DNA from 4 places in the Kluyvera sp. 142486 genome. Region 1 is predicted to be linked to each of the others. Evidence: predicted binding sites of a transcription regulator. Region 1 holds the regulator's gene; each other region holds the start of a gene.
What was found. Region 1 encodes LexA, which represses DNA repair genes until DNA is damaged. Its sites were predicted from a motif close to TNCTGTATGTACATACAGNA; they were not measured.

Region 1 (7,752 bases):
GTAAACGCCTTATCCGGCCTACAAACCGTTGCCCGACCGTAGCCCGGCCAAGCGAAGCGCCGCCGGGATTGGCTCGGAGCCTACAAAATCAACGGATAAAAAAATCCCCGGTCTCAGCCGGGGATTTTTGTTTTTACTGCGCCGCCTCTTCCTGCGTCACGCTCTCAATCGTCAAGCGCACGTCCGAGGTAATCAGGCTTGCCATCATCTGGTACACCTTCATCGTCTCTTCCGGCTCGGCGTCACCGCTGTCGCTGATGTAGCCTTCATCACGCAGGGTTAACACCAGAGAAGAGAACACCGCTTTATCGAAGAACTCTGGCGAGTTGATACCGTGCAGCACCGAGAGACGCTGAGCCAGGGTACGGCTCTCTTTCTCCAGCGTGCTGCGGTTCATCGACGGGTTGCCGCTCAGCAGCCAGAAGGTGATCGCATAACGCTGCAGCGTTTCGCGCGCGCCGGCAGCCAGCAGCTGCAGGGTACGGGAGTGGGAAGCGTTGATACGCAGCTCGCCGTTCTGCTCGGTAAGCATCTCCTGACGCACCATCTCCGCAATCAGCGTATCGATAACTGTTGGCAGCTCCGCGCGATCCCAGCGCAGGAACAGCTCGGCTTTCAGCATCGGATACAGCGTATCGATAACGCTCAGCACCTGCTCACGCGAAATCTCACGATGCTGAGTCATAATCGACGCCAGCAGCGACGGCATGATCAGCATATGCGCGATGTTATTGCGGTAGTAGGTCATCAGCACCGCCTGCTCGCGCGGCAGAATGATGATGTCGCCGATGGTGTCCTTCTCGACTTCGAACTTGTTCATCTGCAGCGCGTGATCGATAAGCTCGCTGGCAGAGGAGGTTGGTGCCGTTGCATCCGGCGCATACGGTGCGTTACGCAGCAGCGCCAGATAGCAATCGAGCTGCTGAGTTAGCTGCTCGCGGGTCAGCGAGCGCTGACGCGAAGCCAGCAGGGCGGTACAGCACAGGTTCATGGCGTTCGCCGCGCCTGCATTGTTGATACGCACCATCAGCTCGGCCGCCATCTTGTTGACGGTCGGCGTCAGCCACGCAGGACGCACGGCTTCGATTGGGTCGATAGACTCGCGCCACTCCGGCACATGGTGGTTCAGGTAGGTCATCAGCGGCATCGGTTCGCCGAAGTTGACGTAGCCCTGGCCCAGATTGCGCAGCTTGCTCAAGCCGCGCAGCATCTGCGGCAGGCTCTCTTTCTCTTTGGTCGCCCCGCGCAGCTCTTTGGCGTAAGTACCCACTTCCATCACGTGTTCGTAGCCGATGTAAATCGGCACTAATGTGATAGGGCGGGAACCACCGCGCAGCATCGCCTGAATGGTCATCGACAGGGTACCGGTTTTCGGGTCCAGCAGACGGCCGGTACGGGAACGCCCGCCTTCCACAAAGTACTCCACGGAGTAACCGCGGCTGAACAGCTCGCCGAGGTATTCGCGGAACACGGTGGAATAGAGCTTGTTACCCTTAAAGGTACGGCGAATAAAGAACGCGCCCAGGCGGCGGAAAATCGGGCCTGCTGGCCAGAAGTTCAGGTTGATACCGGCAGCAATGTGCGGCGGCACCAGCCCCTGGTGATAGAGCACATAAGAGAGCAGCAGGTAGTCCATGTGGCTGCGGTGACACGGCACATAGACGATTTCATGCCCGTCGTGCGCCAGCTGGCGTACGCGCTCGGCGTTGTGAACGTTAATGCCCTGGTACAGACGGTTCCAGGTAAAGCTGAGGATACGGTCGGTCAGACGAATCATCTCGTAGGAGAAGTTCGCGGCGATCTCTTCCATCAGCGCAATGGCGTTCTGCTGGGCTTTCTCGTGGGAAATTTTCTTGCTGCGTGCTTCGTCTTCTACCGCTTTGGCAATCGCTTTTGACGCCAGCAGCTTCTTGAACAGGTCGTGACGAGCAGGCAGACGCGGGCCGACCGCCGCCAGGCGCTGACGAGCAAAGTGCATACGCGCGACGCGAGCCAGTTTCTGAGCGATAGTTTTATCGGTACCGTGTTCGTCCGCCATGCGGCGCAGGGAGACGGACGGCGAGAAGCGGACAAAGCTGTCGCGACCGAGCCAGGAGACGGCGAAGAACTTCTGGAAGCCGTTCAACATACGCAGCGGCGGGTTAACCTCGCCTTTCTCGCGACCCGGCGAGCGACCAAACATCACCGACACCGGCACCATTTGCACATCCAGTTCAGGATTGCTGCGGTGCAGATCGAGGTAGTCGTGGAACAGTTTGATCGACTCTTCTTTCGGCGTGTAGTAGGTGAACACGCGCGGGCCGCCGTGGATAAAGACGTAGCGCGGCAGCAGCGTACCGTCGATCTCAAGCGGTTCAAGCGGGTCGGGTAAATCGTGCGCCAGGCACTGAGCGCGCAGCGTCAGCAAGTCAGCCTTAGAGTTATAAGGCAGGACGTACATAATCGGGCGCGACGTATCAAGCCCCAATTCCTGGGCAGGTTGTGCCGGAATAGACTTGCTCTTTACCAGAACACTTAATGGTAAATTCAGTAATTTGTAGTAAATTCGTGGCCAGCCGGACATAAACGATGTAAAGCCTCTGGTTAATCATGCAAATGCGCGGCAAGAATATCAGAAAGTCGGTGAAATTTCTGTTCTACCGCCTCATAACAAGCATTGTCATTGACGTAAAAACGAAAAAGGTTCTTGAGATGGCCAATAATACCACTGGGATTACCCGAATCATCAAAGCTGCGGGCTATTCCTGGAAAGGATTCCGCGCGGCGTGGATCAATGAAGCGGCGTTCCGCCAGGAAGGCGTTGCCTCTGTTATCGCGATTATTATCGCCTGCTGGCTGGATGTCGATGCCATCACTCGTGTCCTGCTCATCGGGTCCGTCCTTTTGGTGATGATAGTGGAAATTCTCAATAGTGCACTGGAAGCGGTCGTTGACCGTATCGGCTCTGATTATCACGAGCTCTCCGGCCGGGCGAAAGACATGGGTTCTGCGGCGGTTCTGTTGTCTATTTTCGTGGCGGTGTTCACCTGGGCGACGCTGCTGTGGTCTCATTTTCACTAAAGTCGTGAAAACTGCCTGATTTCGTGAGTTTTATGGTTCCAAAATAGGCAGTAGCTGTATATACTCACAGCATAACTGTATATACACCCAGGGGGCGGAATGAAAGCGTTAACGACCAGGCAGCAAGAGGTGTTTGATCTCATTCGAGATCACATCAGCCAGACGGGCATGCCGCCAACGCGTGCGGAAATTGCTCAGCGCTTGGGGTTCCGTTCCCCGAACGCGGCTGAAGAGCACCTGAAAGCGCTGGCGCGTAAAGGCGTCCTTGAGATTGTCTCAGGCGCTTCTCGCGGCATCCGCCTGTTGGTAGAAGAAGAAGAGGGCCTGCCGCTGGTGGGCCGCGTCGCGGCGGGCGAACCGCTGTTGGCGCAGCAGCACATCGAAGGTCACTATCAGGTTGATCCGTCGTTGTTTAAACCGAGCGCCGACTTCCTGCTGCGCGTCAGCGGTATGTCGATGAAAGATATCGGTATTATGGATGGCGATCTGCTTGCCGTGCATAAAACCCAGGACGTGCGCAACGGCCAGGTCGTGGTCGCGCGTATCGACGAAGAAGTGACGGTAAAACGCCTGAAAAAACAGGGTAACGTCGTCGAACTGCTGCCGGAAAACAGCGAATTTAAACCTATCGTTGTCGATCTCCGTCAGCAAAACTTCTCCATCGAAGGGCTGGCCGTTGGCGTTATCCGCAACGGCGAGTGGCTGTAACTCTCCCCTGATTCTCATGGCTGCGATACTTCCGCTATCGCAGCCTTTTTTCGTTCTGGTCAAAACTCATGCCGCTACTTACTCACGCCGATAAGGCGCTGTGGCGCCTTGCGCTGCCAATGATCTTCTCCAACATCACCGTTCCGCTGCTGGGGCTGGTGGATACCGCCGTGATCGGCCATCTCGATAGTCCTGTTTATCTCGGCGGCGTCGCCATTGGTGCTACGGCAACCAGCTTCCTGTTTATGCTGCTGCTGTTCCTGCGGATGAGCACTACCGGGCTCACGGCGCAGGCGTTCGGCGCGAAAAATCCGCAGGCGCTGGCCCGTGCGCTGGTGCAACCGTTGATGCTGGCGCTAGGCGCCGGGCTACTGATCGTTCTTTTCAAAACGCCGCTGATAAATCTGGCGCTCTCTATCGTTGGCGGCAGCGGCGAGGTGCTGGAGCAGGCGCGACGCTTCCTTGCTATCCGCTGGCTTAGCGCGCCAGCCGCGCTGGCGAACCTGGTGCTGCTCGGCTGGCTGCTGGGCGTGCAGTACGCCCGTGCGCCGGTCGTACTGCTGGTGGTCGGCAACGTGCTGAATATCGTGCTCGACCTGTGGCTGGTGATGGGGCTACACATGAACGTGCAGGGCGCGGCGCTGGCAACGGCGATTGCTGAATACGCCACGCTGCTGGTGGGGCTGGGAATGGCGCGTAAGGTACTGGTGATGCGCGGGATCTCGTGGGCAATGCTGAAAACGGCCTGGCAGGGGGATTTTCGCCGCCTGCTGGCGCTTAACCGCGACATCATGCTGCGCTCGCTGCTGCTCCAGCTCTGCTTTGGCGCGGTAACCGTCTTCGGCGCCCGCCTGGGTAGCGAAGTGGTGGCGGTGAACGCCGTGCTGATGACCATGCTGACCTTCACCGCCTACGCGCTTGACGGCTTTGCCTATGCGGTGGAAGCCCATTCGGGGCAGGCCTACGGTGCGCGCGACGGCAGCAAGCTGCTGGAGGTCTGGCGGGCGGCATGCCGTCAGGCGGGCGTCGTGGCGCTGGCCTTTGCGCTAATTTACGCCCTCCTGGGCGAGCATATTGTGGCTCTGTTGACCTCGCTGCCTGAACTGCGGCAGCTTGCCGACAGCTATGTGCTCTGGCAGGCGGTGCTGCCGGTGATTGGCGTATGGTGCTATCTGCTGGACGGAATGTTTATTGGCGCCACCCGCGGCGCGGAGATGCGTAACAGCATGGCGGTGGCCGCCGCTGGGTTCGCGCTTACCATGCTGGCGCTACCGCTGCTCGGCAACCACGGGCTGTGGCTGGCGCTCGCCGTATTCCTTGCGCTGCGCGGGCTGTCGCTGGCCTTTATCTGGCGTCGCCACTGGAAAAACAACAGCTGGTTTGCCTGACCAAATGGTTAAAGATTCCGAATAATGAAATGACCTTAGAATGACTGACTACAATTAACCTCACGCTTAGCGAAAAAGATGTCTTTCCTGAAACATGCTTTTCGCTATTCACTCACTGACTAACGAGGATTCAATGATGAATAAAGACGAAGTCGGCGGTAACTGGAAACAGGTTAAAGGTAAAGTGAAAGAGCAATGGGGCAAACTGACCGATGATGATATGACGGTGATCGAAGGCAAACGCGATCAGCTGGTCGGTAAAATTCAGGAACGCTACGGCTACGCGAAAGATCAGGCCGAAAAAGAGGTGGATAGCTGGGATAAACGCCACAACCACCACTGGTAATAGCGTCCTCCTGCCCGTGCGTACAAGGAAGTACGCTCCCCCTGTTTAGCGCCTGCTAGCGGGATTTCTTCTTAATCTGAATGGTATGATCGTGATGACAGTGTTCGTGTGCGCTGCACGCTTCCACTTCCACACAGGCTGAGCACAGACCGTGCGCTTCAATCACGTTATGACGCAGAGCAAAGCCCATTTTGGCTGCCAGCGCGTGCATAATGTCTTCTACCCCTTCCGCACACTCTTCCTTCACCACGCCGCAGCGATCGCAGATAAACATCGCGGAGGTATGAGTTGGCTGATCGAACAGATGGCAGAGCACGTAGCTGTTAGCCGATTCCACCTTATGCACGAAGCCTTGTTCGAGCAAAAATTCCAGCGCGCGATAGACGGTAGGTGGTTTAGCCTGAGGTTCTTTAACGCGCAGCAGGTCTAGCAGGTCGTATGCGCTAATCGCCCCTTCCTGAAGACTCATCAGACGCAACACTTCCAGACGTTGCGGAGTCAGGCGCACGCCGCGTTGCGCACACAGCTTTTCAGCCTGCGCTAACAGTTCTTGCGTGGTGGTCTTATCCATTGGCGTCCTCGGGTTACGGGTGAAACAAACGTCTACTTTATCATGTTATGCCGGAAACGCCGAGTTTCCGCAGGTGTGCTATAGGTGTGTTATAGCAGGTGTACTTCACACTCAGGATGAAAAATGATGAAAAGACCCGATTGCATTCGCCATTGGCATGACGTTGAAGGACCCGATGACTCGACTTACCCCGACAGCAACGAGCTTTTTGCTATCGGCGCGCCGCTGGCCCGCGCGCTGGGGCTGCGGCATCTCGGTATTCACCACGAGCGTCTCCCACCCGGCCGTCGCACCTCATACCCGCATGCGGAGAGCGACGAAGAGGAGTTTATCTACGTGCTTGAGGGCTACCCGCAGGCGTGGATCAACGGCTATCTGTGGAAGCTGCAGCCGGGGGATAGCGTTGGCTTTCCTGCCGGAACCGGCGTTTGCCATACCTTTATCAACAACACCTCCGAAGAGGTACGGTTGTTGGTGGTGGGCGAGGCGAACAAAAAACACAACCGGATCTATTACCCTCTGAACGCCTCGTACGCCGTGACGCGCGAGGATCGCTGGGTCGATCACCCGCCGCAGTTCTTCGGCCCTCACGACGGAAAACCTGGGCGAAATTAGCATCGTCTTCTATAAAGATTAGGGTGCTTATTAAAAATAACGATAACCGCAGAAAATTTCAGTTAGGGGAACAGAGTGCTTTTTTCCCCACTATTCACAGCAACAGTTCGTCTCCATCTGGGTGATAACGGGTGGAGGGTTGTTTCATTACCGACAAAAAGACGAGCAAACTGTGAATAAAAAAGACAAATTTTCGCTAATGGGGGTCGCTGTCTCCTTTTTCGTGGCAGGACAGGCAGGGGCGGCAAATGGCTGGACGGAGGCGCGTAACGACGCGATGGGCGGCACGGGGGTGGCTTCTGCGAATTATGGCAGCGGCGTCCTCATCAACCCGGCGCTGCTGGCGAAGGCGAAGCCGGATGATGATGTCACGCTGATCGCGCCGACCATTGGTGCGCAGATTTCCGATAAGGACGATCTGCGCAGCAAAATTGACGACATCAGCGATGATATCAACACCTACCGGCGGGTACTGCGCACCATCAACCTTGCCGATCTGATCAATCCGAACAGCGCCTCTTCCCGCCAGGTTTCCGCGGCGGCGGGCGATCTGGCCGATCAACTCTCCTCATTAAAGGGGAAGAAGGCGGATGCGAAAGCGGGCGCAGGCCTGGCGATCAGTATTCCCAACGATGTGCTGGACGTTGCTTTTGTGGCGAAAGCGAATGCCAGAGCGCGGGTCAGTTCGTATATCGATCAGGGCGATATCAACCTGCTGCACGGCGTTGAAGCGGCACCGATAAGCGCGCTTGGCGTGAATCCGCAGGATCTCAAGTCGAAAGGCTATGGCCGTGCGGCGATCGTCAGTGACTATGGCGTGGCTATCGCGCGCCAGTTTGATATCGGCGGCGTGCCGGTGTCGCTGGGTATTACGCCAAAGCTGCAGCAAACCTGGCTTTATAACTACACCACCTCCATCTACAACTTCAGCAGCGACGACATCAACAGCAGCCGTTACCGCAACGACGACACCGGCTTTAACGTTGACGCTGGTCTGGCCGCCGATTTTGGCGATAACTGGACGGTGGGCTTGAGCGGGCAAAACCTGTTCTCCCGCGATATCG
Region 2 (7,752 bases), on a different contig from region 1:
TTTCTACGGCTGCAAACTGCTGACGACGCCAAACCCGGAAGAGGACAAAGACCTGCAGCTGTTCCGCAAACTCGGTCTCAACCCGCAGCAGACCACGGTCACGGCGGGTGATAACGAACAGCAGCAGCGTCTGGAACAGGTGCTGATGACGCCGGACACTGAGGATTATTACAACGCGGCGGCGGTATGAGCTGGCAGCAGCGCATTGAACAGGCATTAAGCGAACGTCGGGAGGCCCAGGCCTTCCGTTCTCGCCAACCGTTAGCGCAGGGTGCGGGCCGCTGGCTGGTGCGCGATGAGCGTCGTTACTGCAACTTTTCCAGCAACGACTATCTCGGCCTCAGCCAGCACCCGCAGGTGATCCACGCCTGGCAGCAGGGCGCGCAGCTGTATGGCGTGGGCAGCGGTGGCTCCGGACATGTCACCGGCTACCACCACGCGCACCAACGCCTTGAAGAGCAGCTGGCTGACTGGCTGGGCTATGACCGCGCGCTGCTGTTTATCTCCGGTTTTGCCGCCAATCAGGCGACGATCGCCGCACTGGCCGGGCGTGAAGACCGGATCGTCGCCGATCGTCTCAGCCACGCGTCGTTGCTTGAAGCCGCCACGCTAAGCTCGGCGCAGTTGCGGCGCTTTCAGCACAACGACAGCCAGCATCTCTCCAGGCTGTTGGCTACTCCTATCGACGGCCAGCAGCTGGTGGTGACGGAAGGGGTGTTCAGCATGGATGGCGACAGCGCTCCGCTGGCGGATATCGCTGCGACCGCGCGCGAAGCTAACGCCTGGCTGATGGTCGATGATGCGCACGGCATTGGCGTTAATGGCGAAAGCGGACGGGGAAGCTGTCAGCAGCAGGGCGTTCATCCTGAGCTGCTGGTGGTGACCTTTGGCAAAGCGTTTGGCCTGAGCGGTGCGGCGGTGTTGTGCAGCCATGACGTGGCGGATTACTTTGTGCAGTTCGCTCGCCATCTGATTTACAGCACCGCCATGCCACCCGCCCAGGCGGTTGCGCTACAGGCGGCGCTGGCGGTGATTCAGAGCGATGATGGACAGCAGCGACGCGAAGAGCTGGCGCAGCACGTGGCCGCGTTTCGCCGCGGTGCGCAGGGGCTGGATTTTGCATTGACAGATTCACAAAGCGCGATTCAGCCGCTGATTGTTGGCGAGAACCAGCAGACGCTCGTTCTGGCAGAACAACTGCGTGAGCAGGGCTGCTGGGTGACGGCAATTCGTCCGCCGACGGTGCCAGCGGGGACAGCGCGTTTACGCTTAACGCTGACCGCCGCGCATGAAGCGCAGGATATCGACTTATTGCTGGAGGTGCTGCATGGCAACCGTCAATAAACAGGCGGTGGCGGCGGCGTTTGGCCGCGCGGCGGCGCACTATCATCAGCACGACGAGTTACAGCGCCTGAGTGCACGACAGCTGCTGTCTCAGCTGCCGGCGCAGGCGTTTGACCGAGTGCTGGATGCGGGCTGTGGACCGGGCAGCTACAGCCGCTACTGGCGCGACAAAGGGAGCCATGTGACGGCACTGGATCTCTCGGCGGAAATGCTTGAGCAGGCGCAGCGTCAGCAGGCGGCAGACCGTTATCTTCAGGCCGATATTGAAGCGATTCCACTGCCCGCAGGGGGCTTCGATCTGGTGTGGAGCAATCTGGCTATTCAGTGGTGTAGCGACCTCCACGTAGCGCTGGAGGGGCTGCATCGCCAGCTTAGCCCCGGCGGCACGCTGGCCTTTACCACCTTAACGGCAGGTTCGTTGCCAGAGCTGAATCAGGCCTGGCGTGCCGTTGACCAGCGCCCACACGCCAACCGTTTTCTTCCCGAGACGGCGCTGCAGGAGGCGCTAGTTGGCTACCACAGCCGCAGCATTGCCACCTCCATCACGCTAGCTTTTCCCGATGCGCTGAGCGCCATGCGTTCCCTGAAAGGCATTGGTGCGACGCATCTTCATGAGGGGCGCAGCCAGCAACCGCTGACGCGCAGCAGGCTACAGCAGCTTCAACTGGCGTGGCCGTCTCAGGCGGGAGTATTCCCGCTGACTTACCATCTTTTTACAGGAGTGATCTCGCGTGACTGAACGCTTTTATGTAACCGGCACCGATACCGAAGTCGGAAAAACCGTTGCCAGCACCGCGCTGCTTCAGGCGGCTGGTTCGCTTGGGCGGCGTACGGCGGGGTACAAACCGGTTGCTTCCGGCAGCAAAATGACCGTCGACGGTTTGCGCAACAGCGACGCACTGGCGCTGCAACGCAACAGCGTGCTGCCGTTACGCTATGAGCAAGTGAACCCGTATACCTTTGCCGAGCCGACCTCTCCGCATATCGTCAGCGCCGACGAACAGCGGCCTATTGAGGCCAGCGTGCTCTCTGCCGGGCTGCGTGTGCTGGAGGCTGAAGCCGACTGGGTGCTGGTGGAAGGTGCCGGTGGCTGGTTTACGCCGCTCTCCCCGACGCTGACCCTGGCGGATTGGGTGCAGACAGAACAGCTGCCGGTCATCCTGGTAGTGGGCGTGAAGCTTGGCTGCATCAACCATGCGGTGTTGACCGCGCAGGCAGTTCAACAGGCGGGGCTGCGGCTGGCAGGCTGGATTGCCAACGATGTGACGCCGCCGGGGCGTCGCCATAAAGAATACCTCAGCACGCTCCAGCGAATGCTTCCCGCACCGCTGCTCGGGGAGATCCCGTGGCTGGGTGATGAGGTTGAATCCCAGCCGCTTGGGCAATACCTTGACCTGAGCGCTCTGTAAGTCGTTTTTCTGGCACGCCTTTTCCTTCTTCATTCGTAAGCACTAACCCGCAGATAACGTAAGGAAATCGCCCATGTTGATGGACAAAATGGGCGTGCTTTTTCGCTGATAAATATCAAAATCGGCAATAAAATATTTTTTTGCATTCACGTTGACACGCTGTTGCGCAAATCGCCGGGTGGCGGGGGATAGGGGCTAGCGGCAGTTATCCACTATTCCTGTGGATAACCCTGTGCATTAGAGTTAGAAAACCTGCGGTAAACGAGAGAACATGCGGCCTGCGCCTGAATTGATGCGAAACGCGGCTTTTCGATGTTTTTTATAAAATTCAACAAGATAAATAAAAGCAATGGCGTAACAAAAAGTGCTGCGGATTGCCATAAAACTTTCATGACCTATATTGACAAATGTTAAAAGAGAAAAAATTCTGGGGATAACCTTATCAGGCTGGTGTTTTATCTGGTCAGAGGATAAATTTCAGCCGCTCTTGCTTGCCGTTGCCCCAGGAACACGAAATACAGTAAGTGATTACTGTTTTTATATCCAGTATTTTTTATTGGCAATTCGGCAGGCGGCGAGTAGAATTAATCTCCAGCCCGGCCCATTCGTCATCAGGTAGCGTTGTCCATGAGTAAACCCTTCAAATTGCATTCTGCGTTTAGTCCTTCAGGCGACCAGCCTGCTGCCATTTCACGCCTGAAAGAGGGGCTGGAAGACGGCCTGGCGCACCAGACGCTTCTGGGCGTGACCGGGTCGGGGAAAACCTTTACCGTCGCCAACGTCATCGCTGACCTTCAGCGCCCGACGATGGTGCTGGCACCGAACAAAACGCTGGCCGCTCAGCTATACGGCGAAATGAAAGCGTTCTTCCCGGAAAACGCGGTGGAGTACTTCGTCTCCTACTACGACTACTACCAGCCGGAAGCGTATGTTCCAAGCTCGGATACCTTTATCGAAAAAGATGCCTCGGTGAACGAACATATCGAACAGATGCGTTTGTCCGCCACCAAAGCGCTGCTCGAACGCCGCGACGTAGTGGTGGTGGCCTCGGTGTCCGCTATCTACGGTCTGGGCGACCCTGACCTGTACCTCAAAATGATGCTGCACCTGACGGTGGGTATGATTATCGATCAGCGCTCCATTCTGCGCCGTCTGGCTGAATTGCAGTACACCCGTAACGATCAGGCGTTTCAGCGCGCGACCTTCCGCGTGCGCGGCGAGGTTATCGACATCTTCCCGGCCGAATCTGACGATCTGGCACTGCGCGTTGAGCTGTTTGACGAAGAGGTGGAACGCCTCTCGCTGTTTGACCCGCTGACCGGCCACGTTGATTCGACCATCCAGCGCTTTACCATCTACCCGAAATCGCACTACGTGACGCCACGCGAGCGTATTGTGCAGGCGATGGAAGAGATCAAAGTGGAGCTGGCAGACCGCCGCAAGGTGCTGCTGGCGAATAACAAACTGCTGGAAGAGCAGCGCCTGAGCCAGCGTACCCAGTTTGACCTCGAAATGATGAACGAGCTGGGCTACTGCTCCGGCATCGAAAACTACTCGCGCTTCCTCTCCGGACGCGGGCCGGGCGAGCCGCCGCCGACGCTCTTTGACTACCTGCCGGCGGACGGCCTGCTGGTGATCGACGAATCACACGTCACCATTCCCCAGATTGGCGGCATGTACCGTGGCGACCGCGCGCGTAAAGAGACGCTGGTGGAGTACGGCTTCCGCCTGCCGTCCGCGCTCGACAACCGTCCGCTGAAGTTTGAAGAGTTTGAAGCACTGGCACCGCAGACTATTTACGTCTCGGCGACGCCGGGCAATTACGAGCTGGAAAAATCCGGCGGTGATGTGATTGATCAGGTGGTGCGTCCAACCGGGCTGCTCGATCCGCTGATTGAAGTGCGTCCTGTTGGCACGCAGGTAGACGACCTGCTGTCGGAAATTCGTAAACGTTCGGTGATTAACGAGCGTGTGCTGGTGACTACGCTGACCAAACGTATGGCGGAAGACCTGACGGAATATCTGGAAGAGCACGGTGAGCGGGTGCGCTACCTGCACTCTGATATCGATACCGTGGAACGTATGGAGATCATCCGCGACCTGCGTCTGGGCGAGTTTGACGTGCTGGTGGGGATCAACCTGCTGCGTGAAGGCCTCGATATGCCGGAAGTCTCACTGGTGGCGATTCTGGACGCCGACAAAGAGGGCTTCCTGCGTTCCGAGCGCTCGCTGATTCAGACCATCGGTCGTGCGGCGCGTAACATCAATGGTAAAGCGATTCTCTATGGGGACAAAATTACCCCGTCGATGGCGAAAGCGATTGGTGAAACCGAGCGTCGTCGCGAGAAACAGCAGCGCTATAACGAAGAGCACGGCATCGTGCCGCAGGGGCTGGTGAAAGACGTTGTTGATATTCTGGCGATGGGCGAGGGGCTGGCGAAAACCAGGGCTAAAGGTCGCGGTAAGTCGAAAAATGCGGTCACCATCGTCGAGCCGGATGTTCAGGCGCTGACGCCAAAAGCGCTGCAGCAACAGATTACGTCGCTGGAAGCGCAAATGCTCAAACACGCGCAGAACCTGGAGTTCGAAGAAGCGGCAGAGATTCGCGACCGGCTGCACCAGCTGCGCGAGCTGTTTATCGCCACGTCATAAGTGGGTGCCGCCCCGGCGGCGCTTCGCTTGGCCGGGCTACAGTCTGGCGCGTGAAAATTAAGTAGGCCTGATAAGCGCAGCGCCATCAGGCATGTGTGTAGCCCGGGTGAGGCGTTTACGCCGACCCCGGGGCGGCACGAACGCCTCCCCGGGCACAATTTCTCTGAATTGAGGCAGCCATCACGGGCCGGGAACCAGCCTTAAGGTTCGCTTAATATAATCTACTGATACTATCCGTAAAATCATTGAGGGTAGTGTTATGTCGAATCTGAACGTCCAACAGCTGTTCACCGTGCTTGTCTCTGTTGCCATAGTAGCCTGCTTTGTTTGCCACTGGATGCTCACCTTCTGAAGCGCCTTAGCGCTTCGTCGGTTGAAACTCTACCCATGCCCGCGTCCCGGTTTTGGTGTCGCGGTTTTGTAAAAAGAACGCCGCCTCATGCAGCTGGGCGATGCGCGTAACGATACTCAACCCCAGACCAATACCGCCATACCGGCTGTCCATGCGCACAAACGCCTGGCTCAGCTCGCCCACCTTCGACTCATCGATCCCCGGACCTTCATCTTCCACGACCAGCATCGGCCGCGCATCCTGAACCAGCGACAGCGTAATCGCTGACGTTTTTGGACTATAACGATGGGCATTCTCAACCAGATTGCGCAGCAGCAGGCGCAGCAGCGTGGCGTCGCCCGAAACGGTCACCGTTGGCGTTGGTTCGGCAATCACCAGCGTTTGCGCACGCGTTTCCAGCATCGTTTCCAGCTCGCCCTTCAGTGGCTCAATCACGTCGCTCAACAGATTCACCTGCTGATAGCTCCCCGCGGAGAACGATTGGCCGACGCGGGCGAGCAGCAGCAGTTGCGCCACGCTATCGGTCATTTGATCCAGGCGTTGTACTAACGGGGACAGGTTGAGCTTCTGGGTTTTCTCCAGCAGCTCAAGGTGCAGCTTTAATCCCGCCAGCGGCGTGCGCAGCTCGTGGGCGACGTCGGCGGTAAACAAGCGCTCTCGGTTAAGCGTCTGCGTCAGGTTATCAACAAGCTGGTTGATAGCGTTGGTCACCGCCTCGACTTCCACGGTGGTCTGCTGAAGAAAGATTGGCTGCAAATTCCCCGGCGTACGCGAATCCAGCTCTTGTTGCAGGTCGGCCAGCGGACGGGTGATCCGCTTCACTGCCTGCAGGCAGAGGAAGAGCGCAAGGCCAATAATCAGCATGCTGGGTACCAGCAGGCTGGCAATCGCTTCACGCACCTCGTGGCGGATGTGCTTGGCGTTGTTGTGGTTATGCATCAGCATCGCGACTTCCAGCTCAATCTGCTCTTTGCTCTCATGCCAGAGCCAGAACACGCTAATGAGCTGGAACACCACCAGAATCACGCCGATGGCGAGCAGCAACTGATGGCGCATCGGCCACTTGCGGATGGAAAATAGCGCCATGCCTTACTCCGCTTTGTTTATCGCGTTAACCAACTGGTAGCCAAACCCGCGTACGGTGCGGATCCGCGCTTTACCTACCTTGTCACGCAGGTTGTGGATATGCACTTCCAGCGTATTGGTCGCCGGTTCGTTATCCCAGTTGTAGATATCGTTGTAGAGGATTTCGCGGTGCACCGGGCTGCCCGCTTTCAGCATCAGGCGTGAAAGCAGGGCATACTCTTTCGGCGTCAGTTCCAGCAACTCTTCATTGAGCCAGACCTGACGACGGGTGACGTTAAGGCGCAGATTCTCAACCGTAATTTCGTTATCGCCCTGGTTGAGGTTACGTCGCAGCAGGGCGCGAATGCGGGCATTCAACTCTTCCAGCGCGAACGGCTTCACCAGATAGTCATCTGCACCGGTATCCAGCCCCATCACGCGATCTTCCAGCGTATCGCGGGCGGTCAGAATCAGCACCGGCACGCTTATTTTTTCCTGACGCATACGGTTTAAGAAGTGCAGACCGTCTTCGTCTGGCAGACCTAAATCCAGTACTACCAGGCTGTAATGTCCGTTAGCCAGGCTCAGCGCCGCCTGCTGCGCGGTTTCTACACCATCACAGGCGTATCCTTCGCTCTGCATTGCCAGAATCAGCCCCTGTAATAATAGGGTGTCATCTTCCACGACTAATATTTTCATCTGCTGGCCTCTATTTACAGGTGGCTAATATATCATCCGCTGCGCGATATTCCTGGGTCTCTACGCCGGTTAATCCCAGCATTGTAGAGAACAGATTATCCTGCGAGTAGTCATTTTCTTTGGCCTTTTGCTGCAGGCAGGCGTAATTAACGCCATAGCGTTTCTGATAATCATCAGATAACCATAACAGCATTGGTACATGTTTTTGCGTTTCCGGAGCAATGGAATAAG
Region 3 (7,752 bases), on a different contig from region 1:
CCGGTCTGCTGAATATTGTACTGCTGCCAGTCGCTGGCCTGGTTACGCGCAATCAGCATAAACGGTGTGTTGCCGGTCGCGTCTTTCAGCCAGGTAGCGGTAGCCTGCTCAACAAACGGGTTGTAGAACCACAGGGTTTTGCCGTCAGACACCAGGATGCTTTCATCCGGTTGAGTCATATGCCAGTTAAACAGGTTTGGACGTTTTACCCACAGATCGCCCTGACCTTCCTGCACCGCGTTGCCACTGCCGTCAGTCACTTTCTGAGTGAAGCTGGCATGGAAGCTGCTGACTTTATCGAGACGGCTTTTCAGGTCGCCTGCGGCATCAGCCCATACGCTGCTGACAACAAAGCTGGAAAGTAATGCACACGTGATCGCGATCTTTTTCATTAATAATCCTTAATTAGCCTCATGCTCCCGGCAGGAGAGCCTCTGGCACTCACTCTAAGACTTCGCCCAGAGCGGTGACAGAAGAAAATACTGAATTCTGACTTATTTACCCATCTTTGCAATCAATCGAACGGCGGCGGTGCCAGCACTTCACGGTTGCCGTTGTGCCCCTGTTCGCTGACGATCCCCTGCGCTTCCATCTGTTCGATGATACGCGCAGCACGGTTGTAGCCAATGCGGAACTGGCGCTGTACGCCGGAGATTGACGCTTTGCGTTTCTGGGTCACGAAATTGACCGCCTGATCGAACAACGGATCCAGTTCTTCGCCGCCATCGAAGCCACCGCCGCCGCCTTCGCTTTCGGTGTCGGAGGTGATGCCATCAACGTACTGCGGACGACCGCGAGCCTTCCAGTCCTGAACCACTGCGTGCACTTCCTGGTCACGGACAAATGCGCCGTGCACGCGCACCGGGTTGTTCGAGTTTGGACCAGCATAGAGCATATCACCCATGCCCAGCAGTGACTCAGCGCCGCCCTGGTCAAGGATAGTACGGGAGTCAATTTTACTGGAAACCGTAAACGCAATACGGGTTGGAATGTTGGCCTTAATAAGACCGGTAATCACATCCACCGATGGACGCTGGGTTGCCAGTACCAGGTGGATACCCGCTGCACGCGCTTTCTGCGCCAGGCGTGCGATCAGCTCTTCCACTTTCTTACCGACGGTCATCATCAGGTCGGCAAATTCATCGACCAGCACCACGATATACGGCAGTTTTTCCAGCACCGGATGCGTGGCATCCATACTGTCGCCCGGTTTCCAGTAAGGGTCAGGAATCGGACGGCCCATGCGCGCCGCTTCGGCAATTTTTTCGTTATAACCGGCAAGGTTTCGAACACCAAGCGCCGACATCAGCTTATAACGACGTTCCATTTCGTTGACGCTCCAGCGCAGGGCGTTAGCGGCGTCTTTCATGTCGGTGACAACTTCAGTCAGCAGATGCGGGATCCCTTCATACACTGACAGTTCCAACATTTTCGGGTCGATCATGATGAAGCGGACATCTTCAGGCTGCGCTTTATAGAGCATACTGAGGATCATGGCGTTCACGCCGACGGACTTACCAGAACCAGTGGTACCGGCAACCAGCAGGTGTGGCATTTTCGCGAGATCGGCCACCACCGGTTCACCGGCGATATCTTTACCCAGTACCACCGTCAGCGGTGATGGGTTATCGCGGAATTTATCGCAATCCAGCACTTCGCGTAGATAGACGGTCTGACGTTTTTTATTCGGCAGTTCAAGGCCAACGTACGGTTTGCCAGGAATGACTTCAACCACGCGCACGGCAACCGTCGACAGCGAACGGGCCAGGTCACGGGACAGGTTCGAAATACGCGCAGCCTTCACGCCCGGCGCCAGGTTCAGCTCGAAGCGGGTGATAACCGGCCCCGGCGAGTAGTTAACGACGTCCGCTTTAATGCGATAGTCGGCCAGACGAGTTTCCACCAGACGCGCCATCTGTTCCAACGCAAAGGTGTCCACCGGCTCCACTTCCGTTGGCGGCGGTGTTAAAAGATCCAACGATGGCAGAGGCGTCGTCGGCTTCTGCAGCGGACGATCGTCGCCGTTACGCATCAGCAGCGGGTGAATCAGGCTCTCCTGCTGCGGTGGCGTTACCGGCTGATGTGCAGGCTGCTGCACATGCTGTTGTGGCTGAGCATACTGTTGCTGAGGTGCATGCTGTTGCTGCGGCTGATGGTAGCCTTGAGCATGCTGCAGCGGCTGTTGAGGCGGCGGCGTCACCGCAGGCTCCGGCATCACGCTCGGCGTGAACAACGGCGCTTTCGGCGTCTCATCCACCAGCGTTTTCATCGGCGAGAATTCAAAATCGTCGAGAGAGAACGGGTGCGCGCCTTGTGGCTGTTCGCTGGCGTAACGATTCTGCTGAGATGCAGCGAACTGGCGTGCCAGTTCCGCTTCTGCAGCAACATCTTCATCGTTCTCTTCGAAATCATAGTTATCCTGCTCGTCCGCTTCGCCATAGCGTTGCTGCTGCGAGGCGGCAAACTGACGAGCCAGCGCATCCTGCTGCAGAGCATCTGCTTCGTCGTCGGTCAGGGGCTGATTATCATCAGGCTGATAGCGCTCAGCTTCACGGGCTGCGCGCTCTTCGGCCATCCGCTGCGATGGCAGCTTGATGCCGTAAGAGGCCAGTTCGCGGCGCGTCGGCACGCGAACGCGGTTAGGGCGTGGCAGCTGTGGGCCAATGCCTTCTTTAACCTGCGCACGTGGACCTTCAGCTGGGCTAAACAACGGTGCCGAAGCCGCAGCGGCGGCGGTTCCGGTGGCGGCAGCTGCCGCATGACGGACGCTCGCTGCGACCGGTGCAACAGCAGCGGAAGGTTCTGGTACAGAAACTGGAATGGACGGCGCGGTAGATGCCCGCTGTTCCATTGGCGCTAACGGTTCCGGAATGGGTTGATACCACGCCGCCAACTGTTCACGCTCACGTGCGCGTTTCTCTTCCACTTCTTCGAAATAGTACAGCGGCGGACGATGAGCAGGTTTAACCTCCTCTTCCACTACCGGTTCTGGCTCTACGACAGGCGTTGGTTCAGCCTGTGGCACGTTCAGATAATCCGATTCCGCGATATAGGGTTGTTCTGGCTGCGGCTGCTCATAAGCAGGCTGCTGCGGTTGTGCATGCTGCGGCGGCTCATAAGCAGGTTGCTGCGGCTGTGCATACTGCGGATGCTCATAAGCAGGCTGCTGCGGTTGCGCATACTGCGGCTGCTCATAAGCAGGCTGCTGCGGCTGTGCATACTGTGGCTGCTCATAAGCAGGCTGCTGCGGCTGTGCATACTGTGGCTGCTCATAAGCAGGTTGCTGCGGCTGTGCATACTGTGGCTGCTCATAAGCAGGCTGCTGCGGCTGTGCATACTGTGGCTGCTCATAAGCAGGCTGCTGCGGTTGCGCATACTGTGGCTGCTCATAAGCAGGCTGCTGCGGTTGTGCATACTGTGGCTGCTCATAAGCAGGTTGCTGTACCGGCGGCCATCCTTCTGGCGCAGGTGCAATAACCGGTTCACCCGCCGTTGGCGCTGGAACGGCCTGCCATTCAACGGCAGGTGCAGCTACAGGCTGCTCGTTCATAGACGGCGCAGCTAATGTTGGGTCAGCGGCCCACGCCGTTGTGCCTGTAACGGCAACGGCCTCAGCGACGGTATGGCCGCTCAGTAGAGGATCGTACTCATCATATTCGGCGGCACGCGTCGCGCTGGCGCCAGAGAACAGCACATCATCAGGATCGACCTGAGCCGCATAGCGACCTGCCTCTTCCGGTTCGTCCATACGACGACCAGAGAACAGCGCCTCGTCCGTTTTGCGCACCATCGGGTTAGAGAATTTTTCGGCGATCCGCTTACGGCGTGCCAGCGCACCTCGCAGGATGCGCGCACGACGAGATTCACGGGACGCTTTCTGCGTCTCCTCGCCGTCGTCTTCATATTCGTCTTCTTCTTCGTACTCGTCTTCATCAACCCAGGTGTCGTCACGACGGGTTCGGTTGCTGGCGAACGTCAGAATATTGAGGATCCAGCTGCCCATTTTCTCGGCAATGCTGACCCATGACCAGCCGGTAAACAGCGTCAGACCTGCGGCCCAGATGCAGAGTAGCGCAATGGTCCCGCCGCTGCTGTGCAGCATCGGTTGCAGCGCGGTGCTGAGCAGGCTGCCAATCACGCCGCCGGAGGCAAAGTACCAGATATCATCGGCGTTTATCGCCGCGAGTCCGCATGAAGTAAGGATGATCGCCAGTACGCCAATCAGGCGCAGCGAGACGGCGAAGTAGTCGATGTACTCATCGTTCGAACGGTGTCGCCAGGCAAACCAGCAGCCACCAACAATGATGACCGGTATGGTGTAAGCCATCACGCCGAAGATGAAGAACAGCGTATCGGCCAGCCATGCGCCAGGAGCACCACATAAATTGTGGATCGGTTCGTGCCAGGCCGTTTGCGACCAGCTAGGATCGGAAGGATTGAAGCTCAGTAGTGCAGCCATTAACCAAACGGCAAAAATGGCGCATAAAAGGAGTAACGCCTCAAGGAGCCGGCGTCCGCTGCTGAGTTTTGTGAGTTTGACTTCTTTGTCTTCTGTATATTCCTGGCTCAAGAAAGGCTCTCCAGGTGCCGAATGCTAAAACGGACAACAGTGCCAGATTGCGCCGACACTGTTGCTGTATGGATTAACAGGAGTGTAATCAAACTACGCTGATTTTGCACCTGTTCCGTTTTAGCGGGTCTTAATTACCAGACGATTACTCTGCTTAACCTCTTCCATAACGACGTAAGTACGGGTGTCGTTCACGCCTGGCAGGCGCAGCAGGGTCTCGCCAAGAAGTTTACGGTAAGCCGACATGTCCGGTACGCGGGTTTTCAACAGATAGTCGAAATCGCCGGAAACCAAGTGACACTCTTGAATTTCTTCAAGTTTTTGCACAGCGGCGTTAAATTGTTCAAACACGTCTGGTGCACCGCGATTCAGAGTAATCTCAACAAAAACCAGCAGCGATGCATCAAGGTAATGCGGGTTTAACAGCGCGGTATAGCCCTGAATAAAACCCTGTCGTTCCAGACGACGTACGCGCTCAAGGCACGGGGTCGGAGAAAGTCCTACTCTTTTGGAAAGCTCGACGTTCGAAATACGCCCATCTTTTTGCAGTTCATTGAGAATGTTGCGGTCGATGCGGTCGAGATCTTTGCCAGGGCGTTTTTTACTATCTACCATTATTATTGTCTCTCTGTATTCCTTCCCTACTCCTGTCTTGACTCTGTGCACTTCACTGTTCAGAGCCTTCTCCCGATTTCAATGCGCCGTTGTTGCTGCAACGACGAATATCCCAGGGTATGCGTATGAGAAGCCCCGGCGCCTAACGGCCACCCTCCGACATCACGTATGATGTCTGTCCACACCATACGTAGATTTCAGTGATCCGGGTAAAAATGGTATTTGCGTGCATGAAAATTCACCACACGCGAAACACTGCTTTTCTTCTTCCTTGAATGTTGTCGCAAAAGCTTAGGGGATTGTCAAAGCAAAACATCTTTTTTTAGTACAACATGCCACATATTCATGAATCCTGGGTCCGGTTTCACATGTAATCGTCTTATAATCATCGGCGTGGCAGTAGAAATAGTTATATTTTTTGATGTTAAAATAGCCAATCAATCGGCTCATTCTATTACACATATCGTTAACAAAATCGCTGTGCTCTTTTTTTACGTCTACAAATTCCCTACAATCCAGAGCAATGTCTGCCAACAATTATGGGGATCTCATGGGCACGGCCAAACACAGTAAGTTGTTAATCCTTGGTTCTGGACCTGCGGGATACACCGCTGCGGTCTATGCTGCACGCGCAAACCTGCAACCGGTACTGATTACCGGGCTGGAAAAAGGCGGTCAGCTGACCACCACCACAGAAGTGGAAAACTGGCCTGGCGATCCAAGCGACCTGACCGGTCCACTGCTGATGGAACGTATGCACGAACATGCCACTAAGTTTGAGACCGAAATTATTTTCGATCATATTCACAGCGTGGATCTGCAAAACCGTCCGTTCCGCCTGACCGGCGACAGCGGCGAGTACACCTGCGATGCGTTAATCATCGCCACCGGCGCCTCTGCCCGCTATCTGGGCCTGCCGTCAGAAGAAGCGTTTAAAGGCCGCGGCGTTTCTGCCTGCGCTACCTGCGACGGTTTTTTCTACCGCAACCAGAAAGTCGCGGTCATCGGCGGCGGCAACACCGCAGTGGAAGAAGCACTGTATCTGTCCAACATCGCATCAGAAGTGCATCTGATTCACCGTCGTGATTCTTTCCGTGCGGAAAAAATCCTGATCAAACGTCTGATGGATAAAGTGGAAAGCGGCAATATCGTACTGCACACCAAGCGTACGCTGGAAGAAGTGACCGGCGACCAGATGGGCGTGAGCGGTCTGCGTCTGCGTTCTACTGAAAACGACGAGATTGAATCGCTGGACGTCGCGGGTCTGTTCGTGGCTATCGGCCACAGCCCAAATACCGCGATCTTCGAAGGCCAACTGGCGCTGGAAAATGGCTACATCAAAGTGCAGTCCGGCATTCACGGTAACGCAACGCAAACCAGCATCCCTGGCGTGTTCGCGGCGGGTGACGTAATGGACCACATTTACCGTCAGGCAATCACCTCTGCGGGTACCGGCTGTATGGCCGCGCTGGACGCTGAGCGCTACCTCGACGGTCTGGCTGACGCGTGCAAATAATCTTTACAAGTCAGTAACAAAAGTAAAAAAGGCGACGATAAGTCGCCTTTATTTTTTCTGCGATGTAACATTGCCGCGCCCATAACTGAAACCATTAGCCATAAGCACCTGCTAAGCGCCCAATGAATAAAAGTCGCCAACAAGAACTCACCCGCTGGCTCAAACAGCAAAGCGTCCTGTCACGCCGCTGGTTGATGACCTCCCGTCTGCTCGGCTTCGTTAGCGGTGTACTGATCATCGCCCAGGCCTGGTTCCTTGCCCGCATTCTCCATCACATGATTATGGAGAACATCCCGCGAGAAGCGTTGCTGCTGCCGTTTATCCAGCTGGTGCTGATCTTTATCCTGCGCGCCTGGGTCGTCTGGCTGCGGGAGCGCGTTGGTTTTCACGCCGGGCAACAGATTCGATTTGAAATTCGCCGTCAGGTGCTTGACCGCCTGCAGCAGGCTGGTCCGGCCTGGATTCAGGGCAAGCCGGCCGGAAGCTGGGCGACGCTTATCCTCGAACAAATCGATGATATGCACGATTACTACGCCCGCTATCTGCCGCAGATGGCGCTGGCGGCCTGCGTGCCGCTGCTGATTGTGGTCGCGATCTTCCCTTCCAACTGGGTCGCCGCGTTAATACTGCTGGTAACTGCGCCGTTAATTCCGCTGTTTATGGCCCTGGTGGGGATGGGCGCTGCCGATGCCAACCGCCGCAACTTCCTGGCGCTGGCGCGCCTGAGCGGTCACTTCCTCGACCGCCTGCGGGGCATGGATACGCTGCGTATCTTTGGTCGTGGCGAAGCGGAAACGGAAAGCATTCGTGAAGCATCGCAGGATTTCCGTCAACGCACGATGGAAGTGTTGCGACTGGCCTTCCTCTCCTCCGGCGTACTGGAATTCTTTACCTCGCTCTCTATTGCACTGGTCGCCGTCTATTTCGGCTTCTCCTATCTCGGCGAGCTAAACTTCGGCAGCTACGGTACCGCAGTGACGCTCTCTTCCGGCTTTCTCGCGCTGATTCTGGCTCCTGAATTCTTCCAGCCGCTGCGTGATTTAGGCACCTT
Region 4 (7,752 bases), on a different contig from region 1:
CTGAGGATAGAGCTGACGTCCTACCCCTTCTACGTAAAGTAATGTCTTTTGCAACAGCACCAGCTGCGGCTGGACTTCCATATTGAAGCGGCGGGCGGTGTTAAACAGGTTCAGCAACACGTGACCGAAGGAGATCTCCGCTAACGGTTTTTCAAAAATCGGCTCGCAGACGGTACGAATGGCAAACTCAAACTCTTCCACATTGGTGTCCGCCGGAACCCAGCCGGAATCAACGTGCAGCTCGGCGACTTTACGGTAGTCGCGGTTGAAGAAGGCGATAAAGTTTTCCGCCAGATAGCGCTTATCGTCCTTGTTGAGCGAGCCAACAATACCGCAGTCGATGCCGATGTACTGAGGGTCTTCCGGGTGCTCATAGCTGACGAAAATATTCCCCGGGTGCATGTCCGCATGGAAGAAGCTGTCACGGAACACCTGGGTAAAGAAGACCTGCACGCCGCGTTCAGCCAACAGCTTCATATTGGTGTTCTGTTTTTCCAGCGTCTCTACGTCAGAGACCGGAATACCGTAGATGCGCTCCATCACCAGCATATCGACGCGGCAGTAGTCGGAATAGACTTCCGGCACGTACAGCATCGGGCTATTTTCGAAGTTGCGGCGCAGCTGAATGGCGTTCGCCGCTTCACGCAGCAGGTTCAGCTCATCGATCAGCGTCTTTTCATAGTCACGCACCACTTCCAGCGGGCGCAGACGACGACCGTCCGGCAGCAGGCGAGGTACCCAGCGCGCCAGGCGATAGATAAGCTTCATGTCCGCTTTGATAATCGGCAAGATATCCGGGCGGATAACCTTAATGACCACCTCTTTGCCGTTCTCTTTCAGGCGAGCAGTGTGCACCTGGGCAATAGAGGCCGAAGCCAGGGGCTCGATGCTAAAATCATCAAACCAGCTTTCAACAGGAATATCGCCCATCGATTTTTCAATCTGCTGCTTCGCCAGCCTGCCGTCGAACGGCGCTACGCGATCCTGCAGCATAATGAGCTGATCGGCAATTTGCGGGGGGAAGAGGTCACGGCGAGTTGAAAGCATCTGGCCAAACTTGATCCATACCGGGCCAAGCTCCTGCAGCGCTAAGCGCAGACGTTCGCCTAGCGACTTTTCCTTGTGGCGATTTGGCATCCAGAACAGCATCCGACGCCCAATTCGCAGCGGCAGCGTGATACGCATTTTGGGAATGAGCTCATCAAGCCCGTAACTCAAAAAGGTGCGGATGATAAAATACAGGCGCCGTAATTCTCCTGGCGTCATTTCCCCTCCAGTTTTTCCAACCGTTTTGTCAGCGCGGCAACGTCACGCTCAACGGCCGTCGTTTCTTCCGCAAACCAGGCCACTTCCAGCGCGCCCGGCGCTAGCCGCCACTCTTCCGTCAGGGTTTCCGCCACATAGCGCTGCTGGCGCGCCAGCCCGTGCTGTATGAACTTCGCCCCGCCGCGCAGCGCTTTGCTAATACCCTCTGCCGCCACATCGCCAGTGTAGGGTGCCAGCAGTTCTGCGGGAGAAAACTCCGCCAGATCGGCCAGCGAAACCAGGTTTTGCACCACCTGAAGATCGCCCTGCACTTCCAGGTCGTTATTGCGGATAAGCGCCGTCAGTTGCTGACGGTTGCGTAGTTGAGGCAGCACGCTGACGCGGGTGATGACGGTGCAATCTGCCTCGTCGTCCCACGCGCCGACCACGTCAACCTGACGTTCGCTAAAGATAAGCACCAGCGGAGAAGAAAACTCTTTCAGCTCAATGCGTAATACTTTTCCGATAAGACGCTGGCGGGCAGGCTTCAATGCTTTCTCACGCCATAACAGCGCGTTAATCGCGGTTTCGATACTGCCGGTCACTAAGGGTTTTAAAGGCATATGGCCCCCGCTTATCAGAATTTATAGCCGCGATGCAGCGCGACAATCCCTGCCGTCAGGTTGAAGTACTCAACGTTTTCCAGCCCAGCGTTCTGCATCATCTCTTTCAGGGTGTCCTGATCGGGGTGCATACGAATAGATTCTGCCAGATAGCGGTAGCTTTCTGCGTCGTTTGCCACCATTTCGCCAATACGCGGCAGGATGTGGAACGAGTAGGCATCGTAAGCTTTACTCAGCGGGTCGATAACCGGCTTGGAGAACTCCAGCACCAGCAGACGTCCGCCCGGCTTCAGTACGCGATACATCGAACGCAGCGCTTTGTCTTTGTCGGTGACGTTACGCAGGCCAAAGGAGATGGTGATGCAGTCAAAGGTGTTATCCGGGAACGGCAGCGCTTCGGCGTTTGCCTGCACGTACTCCACGTTACCCACCACGCCGATGTTGCGCAGCTTTTCACGGCCCATTTTGAGCATCGAGTCGTTAATATCTGCCAGCACCACACGGCCGGTTTCACCAACCATACGCGAGAATTTTGCCGTCAGGTCACCGGTGCCGCCCGCCAGATCGAGGACCGTCTGTCCACGGCGCACGCCGCTGCAATCAATGGTAAAACGCTTCCAGAGACGATGGATACCGAATGACATCAGATCATTCATTACATCGTATTTTGCGGCGACAGAATGGAAGACATGCGCCACCATGTTTTCTTTCTGTGATTTGGCGATTGTTTGAAAGCCAAAGTGCGTCGTTTCTTGTGAATCCTCAACCATCTCTATGCCTGCTTATCAAGAAAATGTTCATGGAGTGTAACAGATTGGACGCAATTGCCCTACGATTCCACCCCGTTACCAAACCCGTGCAGCGAGCGTTTTAGCGACGTTCTGCGGCTAACGGATTGTCATCATTGGTGTCGGTGTCGTCACGCAGACGAAAATCATCGTCCTGCGCCGTCGCCTGTTCAACCAGTTCCGGATTAATCTCGCGTTTGACCTCCACCCCAAGGTGGCGAAACGCCTCGGCCTGCGTTAGCAGATTACCGCGCCCGGTGGTGAGCTTTTTCATCGCCTGACGGTAGTTATCCTGTGCTTTATCGAGGCTCTGGCCGATAGCCGACATGTCATCGACGAAGAGGCGCATTTTGTCATATAAGCGGCTTGCCCGTTCAGCAATATGCTGCGCATTGCGGCTCTGGTGTTCATAGCGCCATAGGTTGGCGATGGTCCGCAGCGCCACCAGCAGCGTGGTCGGGCTGACCAGCATAATGTTGTTTTTCAGCGCTTCGCTTATCAGCTCAGGCTGCCTGTCCAGCGCCAGCAGAAAGGCGGGTTCCACAGGGATAAACATCAGGACGTAGTCCAGCGATCGTAGCCCCGGTAACTGCTGATAATCCTTACGACCCAGCATGCGGATATGGTTACGCACCGCCGCAATATGTTCCTGCAGCGCGGCCTCGCGGGTGTAGTCATCTTCGGCGTTAAAGTAGCGCTCGTAGGCCACCAGCGTCATTTTGGCATCCACCACCACATCTTTGCGGTGCGGCAGGCGCACGATAACGTCCGGCTGCATGCGGGAGTTCACGTCTGTATTGATGCTGACCTGGGTTTCGTATTCATGCCCTTCTCGCAGGCCGGACGCCTCTAGCACGCGCGTGAGTACCACTTCCCCCCAGTTGCCCTGGGTTTTGTTGTCGCCTTTCAGCGCGCGGGTCAGGTTGACTGCCTCCTGCGCCATCTGGGCGTTGAGCTGCTGGAGGTTACGAATTTCGTGCGCCAGCGTGTGACGCTCGCGCGCCTCCTGCCCAAAGCTCTCCTGAACCTGACGGCGAAAACCATCAAGCTGCTCGCGAAGCGGCGTCAGCAGGCCGTGCAAGCTTTGGCGGTTTTGCTCCTCCACCCGGCGATTACTCTGTTCGAAGATGCGGTTGGCCAGATTTTCGAACTGCTCGCTCAGGCGCTGCTCGCTGTTGAGCATCAGGCGGTACTTTTCATCCCCGTGCTGACGGGTGGTCTCCAGCAGCGTGGTGACTTCACGCAGGTCAACCTCTAACGAAGAGTTGATTTCCCGTAGGTTACGCAGTTCGTTATTGAGCAGCTCACACTCTTCCCGCCAGTGAGCGTTCTGGGCAATTTGCTGTTTTGCCGCGCTCAGCTCACTGTACACGTCACGTTCTTCAGCCAGCTGTTCGGCGCGCTGCTGCGCCACGCGATAGCTCGCCGCCAGCCAGCCAATCGCCATTCCCGCCAGCGCGACCAGCGCATAAATCACCACGGCAATATCCACAATGCCCCCTGCATAAACCGGTTATCAGCACAAAATAGAATTGTGCTGTATAAACGTCCAGTTTTAAAGCAGTTTCCTGCGAGGCTCTACGCAAAAAAAGAGGGACTAGCCTGCGGAGTGATATTTATTTAATTAATAGCAACATTTATATTATTCCCGAGAATTATTTAAATACCAACAAAAATATATAATAAAAAATTATAACAAATATATATATCACAGAAATATATTTATAATATCGTTGCCTGGCGGCATAAATTACCATACCCTTAATAACCATATTATCTTAGGTGACCACAACAACACCTAATAATATATGAATAAATTTATTAATTATTAACATAAATAAATAACAAACCCAGATAATATAAATAATCAACATAATAATGGAGAATATAATGGAATTCAGCACATGGATAAGAAAAAGAATTGCTGGTGAAGATGTGAGTCTTGGTCTTCCTAAGGAACAGCAAAACCTGAACGGTTTAATCCTTGAAGAGGCAATCGCTTTCCACATTGCATGGCGTGAACGTTGGACCACCGCCCTGCGAGAGCACCGGGAAGATGAGTTTGATGCAGCGCAGGTCTCTAACGATACGTTGTGCCAGGTGGGTGAATGGATATATAACGAAGGAAAATCATTAGCTAAATATCCCGAATATGAGCGCTTTCGTGAACTCCATGCAAAATTTCATCAATGTGCCGGTACTATTGTGGTGTCACATCAGAAAGGTCATTTTATGGAGGCATTAGCGACCATTAAAAATGAACTTATGCCGCTGTCAGAAGAAGTAGGATTATCTCTGGGTGAGTTATTAGAAGCTTCAAAACGTTAAATATGTGAATGGTATAAAGGCCTCATAATAAGGCCTTTATACTTGAGTATTTATTTACAGCAGACGGCGTGCCGCTTCCACTACGATTTTCACCGCGTGGCTTTCAGTCTGCTTCATCGTCTCAGCGTTCGGGATTTCCTGCTGGGTACGGTTAACGATAACGCCTGCCACCATCCCCGCACGCAGACCCTGGCTTGAGCACATGGTCAGCAGCGTCGCAGATTCCATCTCGTAGTTCATCACGCCCATTGACTGCCACTCTTCCATAGAGCCTTTGTAGTTTCTCACTACGCGGCCAGAGAAGGTGTCATAGCGTTCCTGACCTGGATAGAAGGTGTCGGAAGAGGCAGTTACGCCGATGTGCGTGGTCGCGCCTACCGCTTTCGCCGCTTCAACCAGCGCAGTCGTACATGCGAAGTCAGCCACTGCCGGGTATTCCATCGGCGCAAAGTGCAGGCTCGCCCCATCCAGACGGACGGAAGCGGTGGTCACCAGAACGTCACCGACGTTGATATGCGGCTGAATGGCGCCGGTGGTACCGACGCGCAGGAAGGTGCGGATACCCAGCTGGGCCAGTTCTTCCACGGCGATAGAGGTGGATGGGCCACCAATACCGGTAGAGCAAACGATCACCGACTTGCCATCAAGTTCGGCACGCCAGGAGGTAAATTCACGGTGAGATGCCAGTTTTACCGGCTTTTCCATCAGCGCGGCGATCTTTTCCACACGTTCCGGGTCACCTGGGACGATAGCGAGTGTAGCCCCTTGAAGGTCGCTTTTGGTGAGGCCGAGATGAAAAACATCAGACTTGGACATAAAGAACTCCTCTGTGGTTCAGTTTTGTCAGAAGAAGCAAAAATGTACTTTATAGAAGACCACAACATCTTTTCGTGACCACCATCACTAAGAATTAAAAATATTACATTAAATTCCACGCAATTAGTGATTCACATCACATTAACAAGTTATTGTTACTCCCTGCTGACCAAAAATACGCCGCATTCAGGCAATGTGATTTGGCTATGAGTTCATTAAAAGGGTACGGAGAATGCCATGACAACCAACAGACAACCTGGATTTGCCCCTGCGGCTTCACCTCACGCCTCAACCACCGTTCATACGCCCGAAGAGGCCATATCAGCGGGAGAAACCTCTATTCCTTCACAAGGTGATACGCTGCCAGCGTACTACGCTCGCCCTAAGCATAGCGATGCGCCGCTTCCGGTAATCATCGTAGTGCAGGAGATTTTTGGTGTCCACGAACACATCCGCGATATTTGTCGCCGTCTGGCATTAGAGGGCTATCTGGCTGTCGCACCAGAACTCTACTTCCGTCAGGGCGACCCGAACGATTATGACGATGTCCCCACGCTGTTTAGCGGCCTGGTATCAAAAGTTCCCGACGCGCAGGTGCTGGCCGACCTCGATCACGTCGCCAACTGGGCGGCACGTAACGGCGGTGATGCCAGCCGTTTATTGATGACTGGCTTTTGCTGGGGCGGCCGTATTACCTGGCTGTACGCCGCGCATAACCCGCAGCTCAAAGCCGCCGTGGCCTGGTATGGCCGTTTGGTGGGCGACAAGACGCTGAAGATGCCGAAAAACCCGGTAGATGTGGCGGTCGATCTTAGCGCCCCGGTGCTGGGGCTGTACGGCGGTCAGGATACGGGAATTCCGCTGGAGTCGGTCGACACCATGCATCATGCGCTGCGAGCGGCCAATGCGAATGCCGAAATCGTGGTTTACCCTGAAGCTGGACATGCGTTCAACGCCGATTACCGCCCGAGCTATCATGAAGAGTCAGCGAAAGACGGCTGGCAGCGCATGCTGGCGTGGTTTGCGCAGTACGGCGGGAAAAAAGGCTAATTCCCTTATTAAAGAAAACGGAGGCATTAGCCTCCGTTTGGTTTTTAAGCCTGACGCAGGTTCTGCGCCGCTTTTACCATGTTCGCCAGCGCCGCGCGAGTTTCCGGCCAGCCGCGGGTTTTCAGACCACAGTCCGGGTTAACCCACAGTCGCTCTGCCGGAATGCGCTGCTCTGCTTTCTTCAACAGAGCTTCAATCCACTCCACGCTCGGTACGTTCGGCGAGTGAATGTCATAGACGCCCGGCCCGATTTCGTTCGGGTAATCGAACTCTTCAAACGACTCCAGCAGTTCCATATCGGAACGGGAGGTTTCGATGGTGATCACATCCGCATCCAGCGCTGCAATAGAGTCCATGATGTCGTTGAACTCGCAGTAACACATGTGGGTGTGGATTTGGGTATCATCACGCGCCACCGCGGCGTTAATGCGGAAGGCTTCCACGCCCCACTCCAGATAAGCCGCCCAGTCGCTGCGGCGCAGCGGCAGACCTTCACGCAGTGCCGGTTCATCAATCTGGATGATGCCGATACCGGCCGCTTCCAGATCCGCCACTTCATCACGCAGCGCCAGCGCAATCTGCTTAGCGATGGTTTCGCGGGTCACATCTTCACGCGGGAAAGACCAGCAAAGAATCGTGACCGGGCCAGTCAGCATCCCTTTCACCGGTTTGTCGGTCAGGGACTGGGCGTACTTCGCCCACTCCACGGTGATCGCTTCCGGGCGGCTCACGTCGCCAATGACGACCGGCGGCTTCACGCAGCGAGAACCGTAACTCTGTACCCAACCGTTCTGGGTGAAGACAAAGCCATCGAGATGCTCGCCAAAGTACTCAACCATATCGTTACGCTCGGCTTCGCCGTGCACCAGCACATCGAGCCCCAGGCGCTCCTGTTCAATAAT

Region 2: uvrB (excinuclease ABC subunit UvrB) is a predicted target of LexA. The motif match lies at 3,283-3,302, and genes of this name have one in related genera.
Region 3: ACLGE8_RS06000 (DNA translocase FtsK 4TM domain-containing protein) is a predicted target of LexA. The motif match lies at 4,633-4,652, and genes of this name have one in related genera.
Region 4: rmuC (DNA recombination protein RmuC) is a predicted target of LexA. The motif match lies at 4,192-4,211, and genes of this name have one in related genera.

The regions. Positions count from the first base shown of each region.
Region 1 is NZ_JBKHUI010000013.1:47,739-55,490, forward strand. It holds gene plsB (glycerol-3-phosphate 1-O-acyltransferase PlsB) at 134-2,563, opposite strand; gene ACLGE8_RS15095 (diacylglycerol kinase) at 2,692-3,060, shown strand; gene lexA (transcriptional repressor LexA) at 3,160-3,768, shown strand; gene dinF (MATE family efflux transporter DinF) at 3,837-5,156, shown strand; gene ACLGE8_RS15110 (CsbD family protein) at 5,293-5,502, shown strand; gene zur (zinc uptake transcriptional repressor Zur) at 5,558-6,073, opposite strand; gene ACLGE8_RS15120 (cupin domain-containing protein) at 6,200-6,688, shown strand; gene ACLGE8_RS15125 (conjugal transfer protein TraF) at 6,861-7,752, shown strand, end outside.
Region 2 is NZ_JBKHUI010000004.1:189,332-197,083, reverse strand. It holds gene bioB (biotin synthase BioB) at 1-190, shown strand, start outside; gene bioF (8-amino-7-oxononanoate synthase) at 187-1,344, shown strand; gene bioC (malonyl-ACP O-methyltransferase BioC) at 1,328-2,083, shown strand; gene bioD (dethiobiotin synthase) at 2,076-2,753, shown strand; gene uvrB (excinuclease ABC subunit UvrB) at 3,381-5,405, shown strand; gene pmrB (two-component system sensor histidine kinase PmrB) at 5,764-6,843, opposite strand; gene pmrA (two-component system response regulator PmrA) at 6,847-7,521, opposite strand; gene eptA (phosphoethanolamine transferase EptA) at 7,532-7,752, opposite strand, start outside.
Region 3 is NZ_JBKHUI010000004.1:48,134-55,885, forward strand. It holds gene lolA (outer membrane lipoprotein chaperone LolA) at 1-392, opposite strand, end outside; gene ACLGE8_RS06000 (DNA translocase FtsK 4TM domain-containing protein) at 515-4,570, opposite strand; gene lrp (leucine-responsive transcriptional regulator Lrp) at 4,691-5,185, opposite strand; gene trxB (thioredoxin-disulfide reductase) at 5,736-6,701, shown strand; gene cydD (heme ABC transporter permease/ATP-binding protein CydD) at 6,824-7,752, shown strand, end outside.
Region 4 is NZ_JBKHUI010000019.1:13,714-21,465, forward strand. It holds gene ubiB (ubiquinone biosynthesis regulatory protein kinase UbiB) at 1-1,266, opposite strand, end outside; gene ACLGE8_RS18735 (SCP2 domain-containing protein) at 1,263-1,868, opposite strand; gene ubiE (bifunctional demethylmenaquinone methyltransferase/2-methoxy-6-polyprenyl-1,4-benzoquinol methylase UbiE) at 1,883-2,638, opposite strand; gene rmuC (DNA recombination protein RmuC) at 2,739-4,148, opposite strand; gene ACLGE8_RS18750 (CZB domain-containing protein) at 4,547-4,984, shown strand; gene udp (uridine phosphorylase) at 5,039-5,800, opposite strand; gene ACLGE8_RS18760 (dienelactone hydrolase family protein) at 6,038-6,850, shown strand; gene metE (5-methyltetrahydropteroyltriglutamate--homocysteine S-methyltransferase) at 6,895-7,752, opposite strand, start outside.